Regions from separate parts of the Nitrospirillum guaranorum genome, predicted to be linked through region 2. Evidence: predicted binding sites of a transcription regulator. Region 2 holds the regulator's gene; each other region holds the start of a gene.
What was found. The regulator PhoB, encoded in region 2, activates phosphate uptake and scavenging genes when phosphate is short. The targets are predictions, from matches to a motif close to TNTCATAAAACTGTCA.
Positions count from the first base shown of each region.

Region 1: UAJ10_RS00420 (arsenate reductase ArsC) is a predicted target of PhoB. The motif match lies at 2,046-2,061, and genes of this name have one in related genera.
Region 3: UAJ10_RS13700 (diacylglycerol/lipid kinase family protein) is a predicted target of PhoB. The motif match lies at 2,407-2,422, and genes of this name have one in related genera.
Region 4: UAJ10_RS13385 (OprO/OprP family phosphate-selective porin) is a predicted target of PhoB. The motif match lies at 2,346-2,361, and genes of this name have one in related genera.

Region 1 is NZ_JAYEES010000001.1:131,304-135,590, forward strand. Features, by position in the region: gene UAJ10_RS00410 (ferredoxin--NADP reductase) at 1-259, opposite strand, end outside; gene UAJ10_RS00415 (methyl-accepting chemotaxis protein) at 581-1,993, shown strand; gene UAJ10_RS00420 (arsenate reductase ArsC) at 2,172-2,681, shown strand; gene UAJ10_RS00425 (arsenate reductase/protein-tyrosine-phosphatase family protein) at 2,727-3,302, shown strand; gene UAJ10_RS00430 (efflux RND transporter periplasmic adaptor subunit) at 3,792-4,287, shown strand, end outside.
Region 2 is NZ_JAYEES010000003.1:398,978-403,264, forward strand. Features, by position in the region: gene UAJ10_RS10670 (AraC family transcriptional regulator) at 1-267, opposite strand, end outside; gene UAJ10_RS10675 (FAD-dependent oxidoreductase) at 408-1,580, shown strand; gene phoB (phosphate regulon transcriptional regulator PhoB) at 1,739-2,443, opposite strand; gene phoU (phosphate signaling complex protein PhoU) at 2,539-3,303, opposite strand; partial or broken gene UAJ10_RS10690 (ATP-binding protein) at 3,633-4,287, opposite strand, start outside.
Region 3 is NZ_JAYEES010000003.1:1,042,870-1,047,156, reverse strand. Features, by position in the region: gene UAJ10_RS13710 (F0F1 ATP synthase subunit delta) at 1-535, opposite strand, end outside; gene UAJ10_RS13705 (hypothetical protein) at 839-1,174, shown strand; gene UAJ10_RS13700 (diacylglycerol/lipid kinase family protein) at 1,426-2,376, opposite strand; gene UAJ10_RS13695 (UDP-2,3-diacylglucosamine diphosphatase) at 2,562-3,383, shown strand; gene UAJ10_RS13690 (glycosyltransferase family 4 protein) at 3,380-4,287, shown strand, end outside.
Region 4 is NZ_JAYEES010000003.1:980,713-984,999, forward strand. Features, by position in the region: gene UAJ10_RS13380 (DUF1003 domain-containing protein) at 1-327, opposite strand, end outside; gene UAJ10_RS13385 (OprO/OprP family phosphate-selective porin) at 587-2,200, opposite strand; gene pstS (phosphate ABC transporter substrate-binding protein PstS) at 2,914-3,966, shown strand; gene pstC (phosphate ABC transporter permease subunit PstC) at 4,147-4,287, shown strand, end outside.

The DNA.
Region 1 (4,287 bases), on a different contig from region 2:
CCCCTTCCTGGATGTGCTGCAGGCGCGAGGTCAGCGGACCGTTCGGCACCTTGATGCTGAAGAATTCCAGGTGTTCCTCATAATTGGTGCTGGCCATGGAATAGGCGCGCATCAGCGGGCGGCCCTCGACTTCCAGGCCCACCATGGTGAATTCGCCGTTGCGGAAGCGGAAGGACGGATCGCGGGTCAGCCGGAAGCTGAACAGGTTGTCAGTCCAATGATGGACATGGGTGACCTTGCCGGACAGAAACGCGCTCATCCTCGCTATACCCTCTTTCCTGACTCACCGGAAAACATCGCTTTAAGCGGGGGAGAATGGCGGTTCCACGCCCTTCCGCAAATGCGAAAATACACTGCCCTGGATCGCTGCGACTGCATATCTGGTCGAATAGCCCAGTATTACAAGCCATTCTTGGGAAAAAATTCCCTTCCCCACCGCACGATGCGGTCAACCAAAGGATGAGGGCAGACACGCGACGTTGCCCCTATCCTAAAGGACCACCCTGTTTGGACAGGGGATGTTTGCGCTTTCTTTACGGGATGGCCCCCAGAATGCCCATCCCGATCCTGGGGAGAGGACATGGCCGTGGACACCCACCAATCGATATCGCTGCGCGCCGACGCCGGCACGCTGATCGCCGACATCGCTTCCGAGGTCGGGCGCCTGAGCGTCGACATCGCCGATGTGGTCGGCAGCATCCATCAGGTGGACGGCGCCATCGACAGCCAGGCCAGGCAGCTGACCGGCATCCAGACGGCGACGCGCGACATCGTCGCCAGCAACCGCGCCATCGCCGGCATGGCGCAGGCGACGCAGGGCGTGGCGGCGGGCGCGCGGCGGGACATCGACGCCTCGGCCGGGGAAATCCGCCAGTCTCTGGCCGCCATCGGCGACCTGGTGGCGGCGGTGAACGCCAGCGCGAATGAGTTGGGCGGGCTGGAGGGCGCCATGGGCCGCGTGGCCCGGGTGTCCAGCGACATCAACCGCATCGCGGCTCAGACCAACCTGCTGGCCCTGAACGCCACCATCGAGGCGGCGCGGGCGGGCGAGGCCGGCAAGGGCTTCGCCGTCGTCGCCACCGAGGTGAAGGCCCTGGCCCGCCAAACGGCCGAGGCCACCGCCGAGATCGACGCCACCCTGAAGGCCCTGACCGACCAGGTGCGCCGGCTGACCGCCCGCATGGCCGCGGGATCGGAACAGGCGGAACGGGTGGGCCGCAGCACCGCCACCATCGGCCGCGCGGTGGAGACGGTGGGCACGGCCGTGGCCCAGGTGGAGGAGAACGCCACCGCCATCGCCGGCGCCACCGGCGACATCGCCCAGCGCTGCGACGGCTTCCAGGAGACGGTGGACGCGCTGCACCGTGACGCGGCCTCGTCCGGCACGGCGCTGAAGACCGCCACCACCCACCTGGACCGCACGCTGGAGCGGGCGGAGGCCATCATGATGCTGACCGCCACGTCCGGCTACGCGACGGAGGACACGCCCTTCATCGACCGGGCGCGCGAGGTGGCGGGCCAGATATCGACCCGCATGGAACAAGCCCTGGCGGCGGGGGAACTGACCATGGACGACCTGTTCGACACCGACCTGAAGCCCATCGCCGGCAGCAACCCGCAACAATACATGACGCGCTATATCCCCTTCCTGGACGCGGCCGTCACCCCCCTGCACGACCCCGTCCTGGCCATGGACCCGCGCATGGTCTTCTGCGCGCCCACCGACCACAACCGCCTGATCCCCTGCCATAATCCGCAGTTCCGCAAGCCCCACGGCCCCGACCCGGTGTGGAACGCCGCCAACGGCCGCAACCGCCGCGTCTACGCCGACAAGACCGCCACCGCCGTCAGCCGCGGCACGGCACCCTTCCTGCTGCAAACCTACCGCCGCGACATGGGCGGCGGCGTCTTCGCCCTGATGAAGGACGCCTCCGCCCCCATCTGGGTGCGCGGGCGGCTGTGGGGCGGCCTGCGGGTTTGCTACCGCGCCTGAGGTTCCTGGGTTGCGGCAGAACCTATCCCTTTTCGCCGGGCTGCAACACCAGCGTCACAAGACTGGCATACGCTGGGATTAGCATGCGGTTAAACGTGCCGGCCCGGGGGGCGGGCGGCACGCGGCTGCGGTCCCCGAACCCTCGGGTGGGCGCGGCGCCAAGGGGGAATGAAGCGACATGGCGAAGGTCTACCGCGTTCTGTTTCTGTGCCAGTTCAACTCCGCCCGCAGCATCATGGCCGAGGCGCTGATGCGCCATTGGGCCGGCGGCCGGTTCGAGGTGTTCAGCGCCGGGTCCGACCCGCTGCCGGAATGCAACCCCATCGCCCTGGACCTGCTGACCAAGGCCCGTATTTCCACCGAAGGCCTGCATCCCAAGTCGTGGAACGAGTTCGCCGGCCCCGACGTGGCGCCCATGGACTTCATCTTCCACACCTGCGACACCAGCGCCAAGGCGGAGGCGCCGCACTGGCCCGGCCACCCGATGATCGCCCACTGGGGCTTCCCCGATCCGCAGGGGTTCAAGGGGTCCGAGGTGGAGCAGCGCGCCCTGTTCAACCTGCTGTTCGGCATGATCGAGCGGCGGGTGCGCATCTTCTGTTCCCTGCCGGAGCAGAGCCTGGCCCGCCTGACGGCCGAGGCGCTGACGGCGATGCACAGCGAAGAGGGTTGGGCGGCGGCTGGCTGAGGCCGGCCCTTCCCCAGCCTTCCCGCCCCATACCGGACAAGTCCCATGACCCCGCCCGACAGCCCGACGCCGGACATGATCTTGCCCCAGCCCCCGAACGGCACCCGCTACGGCATGGTGAACCGGCGCCTGGGCGTCCTGTTCGTCGGGCGGGTCAACGCCGGCCGCAGCATGATGGCGGAGGCGCTGCTGCGTCATCATGCCGGCCACCAATTCGACGCCCACAGCGCCGGCCTGACGCCCGTGGACCGGCAGAACCCCTACGCGCTGGCCCGCCTGCGGGCCGAAGGCATCGCCACAAGCGGCCTGGCGCCCAAGCCGCTGGAGCGCTTCATGGCGGCGGACGCCCCGCCGGTGGACATCGTCATCACCGTCAGCGAACTGGCGGCGACGGGCATGGCCGGCGCCTGGCCAGGCCAGCCGGTGACGGCGCACTGGGCCCTGCCCGATCCGGACCCCGCCCTTTATCCGGACGCGCCCGATGATCCGGAGGTGCTGGTGGACGCCATCTTCCAGGATTTGCGGCGGCGCATCGACGTGCTGTCCCTCCTGCCCGCCCATTGCCTGCTGGCGCTGAGCCACTGGGAGGATGAGGACGACGACGGGCTGCGCACCGCCTGATTCCGCGAGACGGAAAAGCCCCCTTGGCGGATAATTAAGCCGCCGATGGATAAAGCATACCCGGCGCCGCCGATAATTCAGCCGGGCATAGCAATCGTTGCATTTTTTCCGAATTTTGCGAAAAGCGAGTGCCGTGTTGTGACACCGCTCACTGGCAGTGGCCTGACGCCCTGCCCATAGTCCGCTGCAATAATGACGGCCCATGGGATCGGACGGATCGGGTGCGGGGGCATCGGATCGCCGGGGACAGGCCATCGTTTAGGAAAGCGCACCGCTGCCGGCCGTAGCCGCCTGCCCCCCGTGGGTTCCCCCCAGGGGTGAGACGGCGTGGAAGGGTTTGCCCTTCGCAGCCGGTGGACAGCCATCGCCCGGTTACCGCCGTGGCGGCGCGTTGCCACGCGTGTGCGATTTCGAGACCGACACCATCGCCCACCCGGCGGGATCGTCCCGCCGGACCCCGGGCTTTTTGCGCCGAGCGAGACCAAGACCATGGAATCCCAATCGACCGTGACCACCGTGCCGAAACCGGGTGCGCCGCCGACGGGGCTGTCGCGCACCGACTACCGGGGGCAGGATGGCCGCCAGCGGCCGCCGCGCATCGCCCTGTTCATGGTCATCACCGTCATCGCGCTGGCCATCATCGGCGGCCTGTTCGTGGCCTATGACCGCGTCGTCCGCCCGAAGATGATCGGCGAGTTCCTGAAGAACATGATGCCGCCGCCCGCCGCCGTCGCCACCGCCGTGGCCCAGGCCGAGGACGTGCCCCAGCTGCTGCCCGCCGTGGGCAGCCTGCAGGCCGTGCACCAGGTGACGGTGACGCCCGAGGTGGGCGGCTCGGTCACCAAAATCCTGTTCCAGTCCGGCGCCACCGTCAGCGCCGGCACCCCGCTGCTGCAGCTGAACGACAAGCCGCAGCAGGGCGACCTGGCCAACTACAAGGCCCAGGCCAAGGTGGCGGAGCTGGACCTGGCCCGCTATCGCGCCC
Region 2 (4,287 bases):
CATGCCGGGTGGCATCCACCCTGCCCGCTGCGGCGGCAGCATCCAGGACCCATGGGCGGTGCGGATATGGACCAGGCCGTTGGCGATGCAGAACAGCTGGCCGCGCCGATGGGCGTGCCAGTCGATCTCCCGCGTGCCCATGCGGGTCCGGTCCTCCGCCGAATGGCTGCCCCAGAAGGTCAGAACGGGCGGGCCATCCGCCCGCTCGCACATCTCCAGGAAGGCTTCCTTGGTCAGGCGGGTGGTGTCATTGGCGGCGGGGCGCATGGATTTCCTCGGCGGGGCTGGCGGCCGGCGAACGGTTTGGCCGTTTCGCATTATTTTTCGTCCGACTGTCGTTATCAAGCATACCCCGTTCCGCGGTATCGAATCCCCACTGCAAAGTTCCAGTGACGATGGTGAGAGACATGGACGGGACGCGGGTGGCGATCATCGGCGCGGGCCTGGGCGGCCTGTGCCTGGCGCAGGCGTTGACGCGCGCGGGTATCGACTGCGTTGTGTATGAGCGGGATGCGGCCTTGGACAGCCGGTCCCAGGGTTATCGCCTGCGCATCGACGCGGACGGCGCCGATGCCCTGTCCCGCTGCCTGCCCCCCAACCTGTATGACCTGTTCCGGCGCACCTGCGCCGTACCCGCCCCGCGCACCCGCTTCCTGGATGGCCGGCTGGCGCCGGTGACGGGCCGGGCGCCAGCGGTATGGAGCGCGGCTGACGATGGCGCCCCGAGCCGGGAGACGGCCGGCGACCTGTGCGCCCACCGCCAGACCCTGCGGGAAATCCTGCTGATGGGCGTCGCGGACCGGGTGCGCTTCGGCGCGGCCTTCCAGGCGCTGGCCGTGGGTGCCGATGGCCGGGCCCATGTCGCCTTCGCCGACGGCACGTCGGTGCGCGCCGACCTGGTGGTGGCGGCCGATGGGGTCAACTCCGCCGTCCGCCGCCAATTGTTGCCCCAGGCGGAGCCGTTGGACGTTGGCGCGGTGTGCCTCTACGGCCGTACCCCTTTGACGGCCCCGGTGCGGGCGGCGGTGGGTGACGACCTGTGCGCCGGCACCAGCGTGGTCTTCGCTGACGGTTATGCCGGCATCATCGAGCCCATGCTGTTCGACCCCACGGAGGGTGACCGGGGCGGGCTCAGCCCCGTGGACGACTATCTGTACTGGGCGCTGATCGGCCCCAGGACCCGGATGACGGGGCGCTTCCCGGGTGCCGCGCCGGCGGCGGTGGCGGACCATCTGGCGCGTGACTGGCATCCCCAGCTGCGGGGCCTGTTCCGGCATGCCGATCCCGGGGAGATGGCGCTGCTGCCGGTACGCAGCGCGCGGCTGGCCCGCACCTGGCCCTGCTGGACACCGGGGCCAATCACCTTCCTGGGCGACGCCATCCACGCCATGAGCCCCGCCGGCGGACTGGGCGCCAACGTCACCCTGCGCGACGCCGCCGTGCTGGCGGCCAGCCTGTCCCGCGTCCCCTCCGTCACGGCGGCGGCACGGGAGTACGAGGCGGAGATGCGCACCCGCGCGGCCCGCGCCATCCACCTCTCGGAAGTGGGCGCCGCCGCTTTATTCGCGGACGTGTTTTGAGAGGTTAGGCGCTTCATACCAGCGGCACGAGCAAACTCGTGCCGCTGTAGGACGCGACCGCGTTCGCCGGAACTTTCCGGGGAGCGCAGCGGACTGGAAAGTGAGGAAGGCAAGCGGGCGGATGCCCGCGCCCGCCGCCTGAGGGCACCCTCAAATACTCAAGCCGACTTCATGTCCAGGGCATAGCCGGCCGAGCGCACCGTGCGGATCATGTCCAGTTCGGTGTCCTCGTTCAGGGCCTTGCGCAGGCGGCGGATGTGCACGTCGACGGTGCGGGGTTCGACATAGACGTCATGGCCCCAGACGATGTCCAGCAGCTGCTCACGCGAGAACACGCGGCCCGGGTGCTGCATGAAGTGGCGCAGCAGGCGGAACTCGGTGGGCCCCAGGTGGATGTCGCGGCTGTTACGGCGCACGCGGTGGGCCGCCAGGTCCATGCTGATGTCGCCGTAGCGCAGCAGTTCCTCGGCCAGCGAGGGCACCGCCCGGCGCAGCACGGCGCGGATGCGGGCCACCAGCTCGGTCGGGCTGAAGGGCTTGGAGATATAGTCGTCGGCGCCGGAGTTCAGGCCGCGCACCTTGTCCGCCTCCTCGCCCCGGGCGGTCAGCATGATGATGGGGATTTCGCGGGTCTTGGGGTTGCGGCGCATCTGGCGGCAGACCTCCAGCCCGCTCATCAGCGGCAGCATCCAGTCCAGCAGCACCAGGTGCGGCGCCTGCTCGTCGGCCAGCAACAGGGCTTCCTCGCCGTCGCCGGCGGTCAGCACCCGGAAGCCTTCCTTCTCCAGGTTGTAGCTCAGCAGCGTGACGAGGTCGGCTTCATCCTCGACGATCAGAACCAAGGGCTTCAACGAGGCGTTCATGGGGTGTCCCTAAAACTGGCTGTCCCGGGTCGGGGTAAGCGGTGGCGACTCTAATCGTTTACAGGCCCGGGCGTGCAGGGGGCCGGGGAAAGGGCTCACAAATCGTCCACGGCGTCGGCGCCGTGCAGGCCGCTGCCATGCAGGTCAACATCGGCCGAGGGGCCGACGAGGAAGCTGGACTGGTCATGCTTGGGCCGGTCGGAGGTCAGCGTCTGGCCCAGCACCAGGAAATGAATGGTTTCCGCGATGTTGGTGGCGTGGTCGCCCGCCCGCTCCAGATTCTTGGCGATGAACAGCAGGTGGGTGCAAGGGGTGATGTTGCGCGGGTCTTCCATCATGTAGGTCAGCACCTCGCGGAACAGGCTGGTGTACAGGTCGTCCAGCTCCTCATCCCGGTTCCAGGCGTCGATGGCCTTGCCCACGTCGCGGTCGATATAGGCGTCCAGCACGTCCTTCAGCATGCTTTCCACCAGCTTGCCCATGCGCGGGATGGCGCTGACGGGCCGCACGGCGGGCAGCTTGGCCAGCGCCATGCTGCGCTTGGCGATGTTGGCGGCATAGTCGCCGGTGCGTTCCAGGTCGGCGGAAATCTTCAAGGCGGCCAGGATTTCGCGCAGATCGCTGCCCACGGGCTGGCGCAGGGCCAGCATGCGCACGGCCTCCTGCTCGATGCCCCGTTCATAGTCGTCCAGCTGGTGGTCGGCCTGCATCACCCGGGCGGCCAGATCCACGTCGCGGCGCACCACCGCCTGGACGGCGCCATCCACCTGGGCCTCGGCCACGCCACCCATCTGGGTGATCAGGTTGGACAGGCGCTGCAGCTGCTGCTCGAACGACTTAACCGTATGCTCGGCCGGCATTCTCTTACCACCCCACCCCCGGCGGTCCTGGCCGGGGCATGAAAAACGGCGGCCGGCGGGACACGTCGCCGGTCGGGCAGGGTGGACCATAACGACAGGTCGCTATGGAATTGCTACAGATAAGCGACAGTTTTATGACGGTGCGTCCGGGCGCGCCGTTCCTCGAAAGGCACGTTACCTCAGTGGCTTATCTCATACGGGCGTAGCGCCACCACGGGCCTGACCGGCGCGGCCCCGCCGTCATGCGGCGCCCCGGCCGCTTTCCTGTGACAGATTCTGGGCAGATTGGGGTACGGGCTTTTCCGCCTTCTCCCCGTTTTCTCCACACCGGGCAGGTGCACGGTGAAGGTGCTGCCCTTGCCCACCTCGCTGTCGATGGTCAGCCGGCCGCGGTGGCGGTTCACGATATGCTTCACGATGGCCAGGCCCAGGCCGGTGCCGCCCAGGGCGCGGCTGCGGGCGGCGTCCACGCGGTAGAAGCGCTCGGTCAGGCGGGGCAGATGGGTGCGGGCGATGCCCTCGCCCTTGTCGGTCACCGACACCTTGATGCCGGCCACCTTCTGCGGCGCCTGGCGGGCGCGGATGCCGGTGGCACCCGGCGCCGGCGGCGCCTCCGCCCGTTCCAGCGACACCACCACGTCGGTCTGCTCGCGCCCGTACTTGATGGCGTTGTCGATCAGGTTCTGGAACACCTGGGCCAACTGATCCTCATCGCCCTGCACGCGCGGCAGGTCCTCGCCGCCCTGGACACGGATGGTGATCTTGCGCGCCGCCGCCTTCAGCTCCAGCATGGCGACCACGCTCTGCACCAGTTGGGCGACGTTGGCCTCCCCCGTGGGGTGGGTGTGCTCGTCAAGCTCGATGCGCGACAGGGACAAGAGGTCCATGACCAGGCGCGACATGCGGCCGGCCTGCTCCTGCATGATGGCCAGGAAGCGGTCGCGGGCGTCGGCGTCGTCGCGGGCGGGGCCGCGCAAGGTCTCG
Region 3 (4,287 bases), 640 kb from region 2:
TCAGCTTGGTCAGTTTGGTGCGCACGGAACTGTCGATCATGCGCGATCCGACCTTAACGATCATGCCGCCCAGCAGCGTCGGGTCGACGCTGGCGGCGACGGAGACTTTGGAGCCCAGGGACTTCTTGAGCGCGTCGGTCACGGCCGACAGCTGCTCCTCGGTCAACGGACGGGCCGAGATGACGGTGGCCGTCTCCTCGCCGCGGCGCTGGGCCAGCTCGGCAAGGAAGGCGGCGATCATGCCATCGAGGGCGAAAAGCCGGCGGTTCTGGGCGACCAGACCAATAAACTTGCGCACAAGCTCGGACGTGCCCGCCTGTGACAGCACCGCGTCCATGGCGCGGGCCTGCTCGGCACGCGACAGGACGGGGCTGCGCACAACGCGACGCAGATCCGCGCTTTCGGCGAGAATCTGCTTGAGCGACGTCAGGTCCTGCGCGGTTTGGTCCAGCGCCTTCTGCTCGTCGGCAAGGTCGAACAGCGCCGCCGCGTAGCGGGCCGCCAGTCCGGATACGACTGTCCCTTGGGATGCCACCTGGAAACCTCGGTTAATCCGCAGACCTGAAGGATTTCAGGGCCTTAGCAATGTGGGTCCGAACCGGGTGAAAACCACCCCGGCGTCGGGCGTCGTGCACATAACACAGGGCGCCGCAGGGCGCAACTCCATCACTCCATCCAAAGCATACTATCCCACGGGTGAGCGGGTGGCTTTAAGGCGCCATTAACAGTTGGGGCCGCATAGTCCCCTCATCGCGCCAAAGCCACCCGGCGCACTGACGAAAAAAGTCCGGAACCTTCCGGGCCCCTCCGATCCAGGGTGGCAGAGTGCTGGTGAGTCATGACTGTCGTCCCCTTCTCCTCTGCCCGCTTCACCCCCTTCGATCTGACCGAGTGGAACAGCGTCGCCCAGCCCAAGCTGGAGCGGGGCCTGTGGGAAACGGTCACCCGGCACACCGCGCCCGACCATGATCAGCTGATCGTGCGCTTCCCCAACCTGGACCGCCCGGTCTTCCGGTTCGAGCGTGACCGCCGCGGCACCTATCGCCTGTACTTCAACGATCGCCGCGGCTGGTACTGCATCGGTACCGGCGAGAGCGCCGAGGAATGCCTGTCCGTATGGCGGGGCCGCGTGCCGCGCGCCACGGCCGAGGCCGGCGCGCAGGCGGGCCGCTGAGCGTCCGCCGCTATACTAAAGAACGAGGGGGCCCCGGGCCCCATCGAAGCCTGAGTTGCCTGGTGAGAACCCGTTTTTAGATGGCCTGAGGTTTATGGAGTCTTGGAGTCGCGTACCGGGTCGAGTGGCCTGGCGTTGCCTGGAACCAGAGTTGCCTGAACACCAGAGTCAGTAACGTTGCCTGATGTGACGACAGGGGGCAGACCAGCGCCCCCTTTGAGGGCGGACGGGACACTTAATCTCAGTTGTGATTAGGGGCGGAGCGGCGGCGCCAGCACACGGAAAGGCGCCGCCGTTTCCATATCCACCGGCAGCCGGGCGATGGTGTCGCCATCCCCCTGCACCGGATCGCCCGCCGGTCCCTCGATCCGCACCCGCACCGCCGGCACCACGCGGTACCCCGAGCCCCCCTTCGCTTCCGTCCAGCGGGCCAGCCGGCCCGTCACCAGCGCCGCGCCATAGCCCAGCGCCGCCAGCCGTCCGCCCACCTCGAACAGGCAGACGTGGAAGCCGCCTTCGTCCAGCCGGGCGTCGGGCGCGCAGACGAAGCGGCCGCCATAGAAATGGCCCTTGGCCACGATGCAGGACGCGGCCTCGTGCTCGCGGACCTGGCCGGCCGCGTCCGTCGTGATCACGCGATAGCGCGGGCTGGGCCAGCGCGCGATCTGCGCCAGGCTTTCCAGCACGTAGGCGCCCTTGCCGATACGGCGCTTCACCCCGGGGTCCACCCCCTCCACCACATGGGCGTCCAGGCCCACGCCGGCCATCATGGTGAACAGGCGGCCGTTGGCGCGCCCGGCGTGGATGGTGCGTGGCACCGCGCCCGCCAGGGTGCGCGCCAGCTCGGCCACGCCGGAGGGCAGGTCCAGTTCCGCCGCCAGCACATTGGCCGTGCCCAGGGGGATCAGTCCCAGGGCCGGGGGCGACAGGGTCGGCGCCGCCAGGAGGCCATTCACCACCTCGTTGATGGTGCCGTCGCCGCCCGAGGCCACGACGGCATCTGGGAGGCGCCCGTCCGTCAGCGCGCCGGAGGCGGCCAAGCCCGCCAGGCGTTCCGCATCGCGCGGGCCGGTGGTTTCCACCACCGCCACATCGGCCCCGCCTTGGCGCAAGGCATCGACCACCCGCCCCATCAGGCCCCGCCGGCGGCGGCCCGCCACAGGATTGTGAATGATCAATAGTCGGCGCGCGGGCGCGGACATAGGTTCCGTGACAGCCAAGTGAAGGACGGAAGACATATTTATGAATGCCCCGTGAATATATGGTGAAGTCCTTGAACTCGCCTTCATCACCATTTGTCTTGCCCTACATGCTGCGGTATAGCCCTGTCAACATTACTATTGATTGTCTGCGTGGGTCATCTCGGGGGCGTAGCATGGAGACGGACATGGAGACGGAACACGAGGCCCCGCGGCGATACCGCAGCATATGGCTCTCCGATCTGCATCTGGGGACCCGCGGCTGCCAGGCCGACATGCTGCTGGATTTCCTGAAGCACACCGAGTCGGAATACCTGTACCTGGTGGGCGACATCGTCGACGGGTGGCGCCTGAAGAAGGGCTGGTACTGGCCGCAGGCCCACAACGACGTGGTGCAGAAGGTGCTGCGCCGGGTGCGCAAGGGCACCAAGGTTTTCCTGATCCCGGGCAATCATGACGAAGTCTTCCGCGACTTCATCGGCCTGCAGTTCGGCGGCGTCACCATCCTGGAGGACGCGGTCCACACCACCGCCGACGGCCGCCGCTTCCTGGTGCTGCACGGCGACCTGTTCGACGCGGTGGTGAAGTACGCCAAGTGGCTGGCCTATGTCGGGGACAGCGCCTACACGGTGCTGCTGACCCTGAACACCTGGCTGAACGCCGCCCGCCGCCGCTTCGGCTTCCAGTACTGGTCGCTCTCCGCCTACCTGAAGAACCGCACCAAGAAGGCGGTGGAGTTCATCGGCAATTACGAGCAGGCGCTGGCGGACGAGGCCAAGCGCCGCCAGGTCGACGGCATCATTTGTGGCCACATCCACCACGCCGAGATGCGTGACATGGGTGGCGTCCTCTACTGCAACGACGGGGACTGGGTGGAATCGTGCACCGCATTGGTCGAACACGCCGACGGCACGTTGGAGATCATTCATTGGGCGGACGAAGTGCGCAAGCGCGCGGCGGCGCGGCAGCCTGGGCAGCCGGGCGGGACGACGCAGAAGGCTGCAGCGTGAAAATCCTGATCGTCACGGATGCGTGGCACCCCCAGGTGAACGGCGTGGTCCGCACCCTGACCACGACGCGGGACGAATTGCGCCAGCTGGGCCATGAGGTCGAGGTCATCGCCCCCGACCGCTTCCGCACCGTGCCCATGCCCACATACCCGGAAATCCGCCTGGCGCTGAAACCCGGCGCCCGCCTGCGTCGCATGATCGACGAGATCCAGCCCGACGCCATCCACATCGCCACCGAGGGCCCCCTGGGCCTGGCCGCCCGGCGCTATTGCCTGCGCCGGCGCATCCCCTTCACCACCGCCTACCACACGCGCTTCCCGGAATACGTCCGCGACCGCTTCCCCATCCCGCTGCGCCTCAGCTATGCCCTGGTGCGCCGCTTCCACGCGCCGGCCTCCGCCGTCATGGTGGCGACGCCCTCCATCGAGAACGACCTGGTGGACCGGGGTTTCCGCAACATCAAACGCTGGTCGCGCGGCGTCGACACCGACCTGTTCCGCCCGCGCGAGAAGGACTTCCTGCCCTTCCCCCGCCCCATCTTCATGTATGTGGGCCGGGTGGCGGTGGAGAAGAACATCGAGGCCTTCCTGTCGCTCGACCTGCCCGGCACCAAGGTGGTGGTGGGCGGCGGCCCGCAGCTGGACGAGCTGAAGGCCAAGTATCCGGCCGCCCGGTTCGTCGGGCCCAAGCATGGGGAAGAGCTGGCCAGGCACTACGCCGCCGGCGACGTCTTCGTCTTCCCCTCGCGCACCGACACCTTCGGCCTGGTGCTGCTGGAGGCGCTGGCCTCCGGCGTGCCGGTGGCGGCGTACCCGGTGCCGGGGCCGCTGGACGTGCTGGCGGGGTCGGACGTGGCCGTGCTGGACGAGGATTTGCGCAAGGCCGCCCTGGCCGCCCTGGAGAT
Region 4 (4,287 bases), 580 kb from region 2:
GCGGATGCGCACGGCCAGGCTGGGACGCAGGGTGTCCAGGCTGATCAGGTCGCGCTTGGGGCGCAGCTTGCCCGTGACGCCGCAGGCCACGCGCTTGCCGCTGGCGGGCGCCGTGCCGTCCAACGGCGGGCCGCCGTCCAACCCGGGCTCTTCCTCCGTGCCATCGAGGCCGTCGTCGTCGCCGCCCTCATCGCCCAGGTCGATGTCGGCCAACTCCTCCGCCTCGGCCGCCAGCACGGCGGCGATGGGGTCGTCCTGATCCGTGTCGCGCGCCGGCCGCGCCGCGGTCTCGTCCTGCGGGTTCATGCCACCACGCCCCTCATCCATCGCACTTCGTCCTCTCGATCCGGCTTTCGATCCGGTGTCACGTCTCAGGCCGTTTTGGCCCAGCATCCGCCGGGGCGCAACCTAAACGCTGACATTCGTTTCTATAACCGAACTATGACAATTTTCCGCGATCACCATAGGGGAAGATGTGTTCCGACCGACCGACCCCTGTGCGCAAGTGTCGCGGGCAAAGAAAAACCCCGCCGGCGAACCGGCGGGGTTTCCTTGGAACAGATGTCTTCCCCGAAGGGAGGCCACCTTAGAAGGTGAACTGGACGCGGCCGCCCAGGGACTGCCAGTTGTCGCCCACCTGGGTGTTGTTGGTGGCGGAAGAGTACTTCTTCAGGTCGATGAACTGGTAGTCCAGCATGAAGCGGACGTTGCTGGTCATGTACCAATTCAGGCCCAGGGTCCACACTTCCTGCTGGCCGCCGCGCACGCGGTTGGCGGTGTTGGTGGCCCAGGTGTCGGAGTTCAGGTTCAGGAAGCTGTAGCGTGCCACGGCTTCCCAGGTGCCCCACTGGCCGGCACCGGGGTTCAGGGGCTTGTCCACCGTCGGGGAGCTGAAGGCGCCCTGGTTGGCGACGTAGTTGCGCTTCTGGCCGGTCAGGACCCAGCCCGCTTCGGCGTAGTAGCCGAAGAAGCTCGGGTCGTTGGTGGCCGTGGACAGGTCCTTACGGCGCTTCACGTCGATCTGGTAGCCTTCGCCCTGGGCCCAGAAGCTGTCGTAGCGGGCGGCCAGTTCGCCGCCGTAGATCGCGACGCTGTCGGCGTTGATGTTGCCGGTGTTCAGGATGGCGCCCAGGCCGCCGTAGCGGTTTTCCGGACGTTCCGACAGGGCCAGCACGTGCGAACCGGCGGCGTTCACGCCGTTGGTCTGCGGCGGGGCGTACATGTAGCCGACGTCGCCACCGATGTGGACGATGGTGTGCTCATCGTTGATCGGACGGAACGCGGCGCGGGCGAACGCGGCCTTCTGGTCGTCGGCGACGCCGGTCACGGCGCTGGAGGTGACCGAGGCGGTCGCGCCACTGGTGCTGGTCAGCACGGTGGTGCTGCCGAACGGGCTGGTGTTGACGTTGGCGCCCGTCAGGTACACGTCGGCGAAGTAGTTGTCGCCGAAGGTGCGCACGCCGGCCGACAGGCGGCCTTCGCTGGCGATCAGGCCGGTGACGACGTTGGTGATGCCGGGACGTTCCAGCAGGCCGATGTCGTTCGAGCTGATGCTGTCTTCAAAGGTGATGGCCGGCTGCATGGCGCCGACGTCGATCAGCCAGCCCTTGTAGCCGGTGTAGGTCAGCTGCGCGGTCTGCAGGCGGCCGGACTGGTTGAAGCGGCCGGGGAAGTCGGCCGTCACGTTGTAGGTGAAGTCGTTGAAGGCCTTGCCGGCGAAGCCGATGTAGGCGCGACGGAAGTTGAAACCGTCGGTGATGTCCTTGTTGGCCCGGTTGTCGGGGTTCTTGGCATCCTGGAAGTTATAGCCGTAATCCAGGTGGATGCGGCCGACGGGCTGGAAGCTGAACGCCTTGTCCGCGGACGTGAAGGTGGGCACGCCGTTGGGGAAGGTGATGCTGGGCAGGTTCGCCGTGGCGGCGGTGGCCGAGGTGGCGGCCTTCTCGGCGGCGGCCTTGGACTCAGCGGCCGCCTTGTTGGCGGCGTCGGTCTGGGCCGAAATCGCCTGCAACTGCGCCTGCAGCGCCTGGATCTGCTTGTTCAGGGCGTCGATCTGCGCCTGGGTGGCCAGCGGGGTGGCGGCGGCGGCGGCAGTGGCGGAGGCGGCGTTCGACTTCTTGGTCTCAGCAGCGGAGGCGCCGGCGGCGGCGAAAGCCACGCCCAGCACCGTGCTAGCGAGCAACACGGTCTTCAGGTTCATTCCTAGATTCTCCCATCATCCGGTCTACGGCATGCCGCCCAATCCCGGGGTTTCGGGGCCGACGTCACGCGTTTGGAGCGTTTGGGCTGCGGCCCTAACGAAGCGCTCGGTAGCAATATAGCATGACAGCGAGACTGCTAAAGGTTGACAGATTTATGAAAGGGTCTGGCTGTGGCGCCGATGCAACAGTTTCGAGTCGGGCGTTTTAGGGGGCTTAAAGTAAGGCGGGGCAACAAATTGGGGACTACGGCAGTAGAGTTCGGACAGGGGCGGCGCCCGGTGAAAAAGAGGGCGGGCCGATCGACTGCATCTATAGTGTTGTGAATAGGGCGCACCCTGGGGCCTGCTTATGGCGACCGTCGGCGTGCCGCCATGGCGGAGAAAAAACGGCGGCGGGCCGCGCATCCGCCGACTCTTGAAAAGAAATTGAGAATCAGCGTTGACTCAGGGGAACCGCCGGGTTGTGGCTTGTGTTGCCGCGGCGCGCCAGCGCCGCCGGCCGGTACGGGGCGTGAACGAGGGGGCGGGCTGCGACAAAACGCCCACGGTTTCACAAAACTGTAACAGAGTCGTCACCAAAGGTTCAGGACCCGGAATCTAGGGTCCGCCCGTCGAGACGGGATCAGGAAGCGGTCGCGGGGGCATACCCCTGGGCGGACCGGCCGGGGCCCCGAGACGGTCGACTAAGACGTTCCAACCCGTGGGGGAATCCCGTGAACTTTCAACCGAAGAACCTGCTGAAGGGCATGGTTGCCGCCGCGGCCGCGGTGGTGATGGTGGGCGCCGCCCAGGCTGCCGACATCAGCGGCGCCGGCGCCACCTTCCCGTACCCCATCTACGCCAAGTGGGCCGAGGCCTATAAGGCCAAGACCGGCGTGGGCCTGAACTACCAGTCCATCGGTTCCGGCGGCGGCATCAAGCAGATCAAGGCGAAGACGGTCACGTTCGGCGCCTCCGACATGCCCCTGAAGGCTGAAGAGCTGAAGGAAGCCGGCCTGCAGCAGTTCCCGATGATCATGGGCGGCGTCGTCCCGGTCGTGAACGTGAAGGGCATCGCCCCCGGCCAGATCCAGCTGGACGGCCCGACCATCGCCAAGATCTACCTGGGCCAGATCGCCTCTTGGAACGACCCGGCCATCAAGGCGCAGAACCCCGGCCTGAACCTGCCGAACACCTCCATCGTCCCGGTGTACCGTTCCGACGGGTCGGGCACGAACTTCCTGTGGACCACCTACCTGTCCAAGGAAGACAAGGAATTCGCCGAGCGCGTCGGCGCCAACACCTCGGTGCAGTGGGCCGCCGGCCTGGGCGCCAAGGGCAATGAAGGCGTCGCCAACATGGTGAAGCTGACCGACGGCGCCATCGGCTACGTCGAGTACGCCTACGCCAAGCAGAACAGCCTGACCTTCACCAAGCTGAAGAACCACGACGGCAAGGTCGTCAGCCCGGAGATCAAGGCCTTCCAGGCCGCCGCCGCCGGCGCCGACTGGGCCAACGCCCCGGGCTTCTACCTGGTGCTGGTCGACCAGCCGGGTGCCGACAGCTGGCCGATCACCGGCGCCAGCTTCATCCTGGTCTACAGCCAGCCGCAGGACGGTGCCGCCGTCGCCGAGGCCCTGAAGTTCTTCGACTGGGCCTACAACAACGGCCAGGCCGCCGCCGAGCAGCTGGACTACGTCCCGATGCCGGCCGCCGTGGTCGCCCAGGTCCAGAAGTCCTGGGCCACGGTCAAGACCGCCGACGGCAAGCCCGTCTGGTCGAAGTAAGAGTCCTCGGGTAAAAGGAAGCGCCCGCGGGGCTTCGGCCCCGGGGACGAAGGTTGGGAGAGGGGTCGCCTACGGCTCCTCTCCCTCTTTGTCGGCTTCCTTGATGAACATCCGGGTTTTTTAGGTCATCGCGTTTCAGGTTATCGCAGGGCCTACGGCCGGAGGGGTGCTTTGGTGGACATGGCGGTAAAGGCATCGGACATCAGCGCGGAAAGTCCGCGGGCGCGCACGCAGCGCCGCAACGACCTTCTGTTTCGCGGCGCCACCCTATTCTTCGCCCTCCTGGTGCTGACGCTCCTGGGTGGTGTCATCATCTCGCTC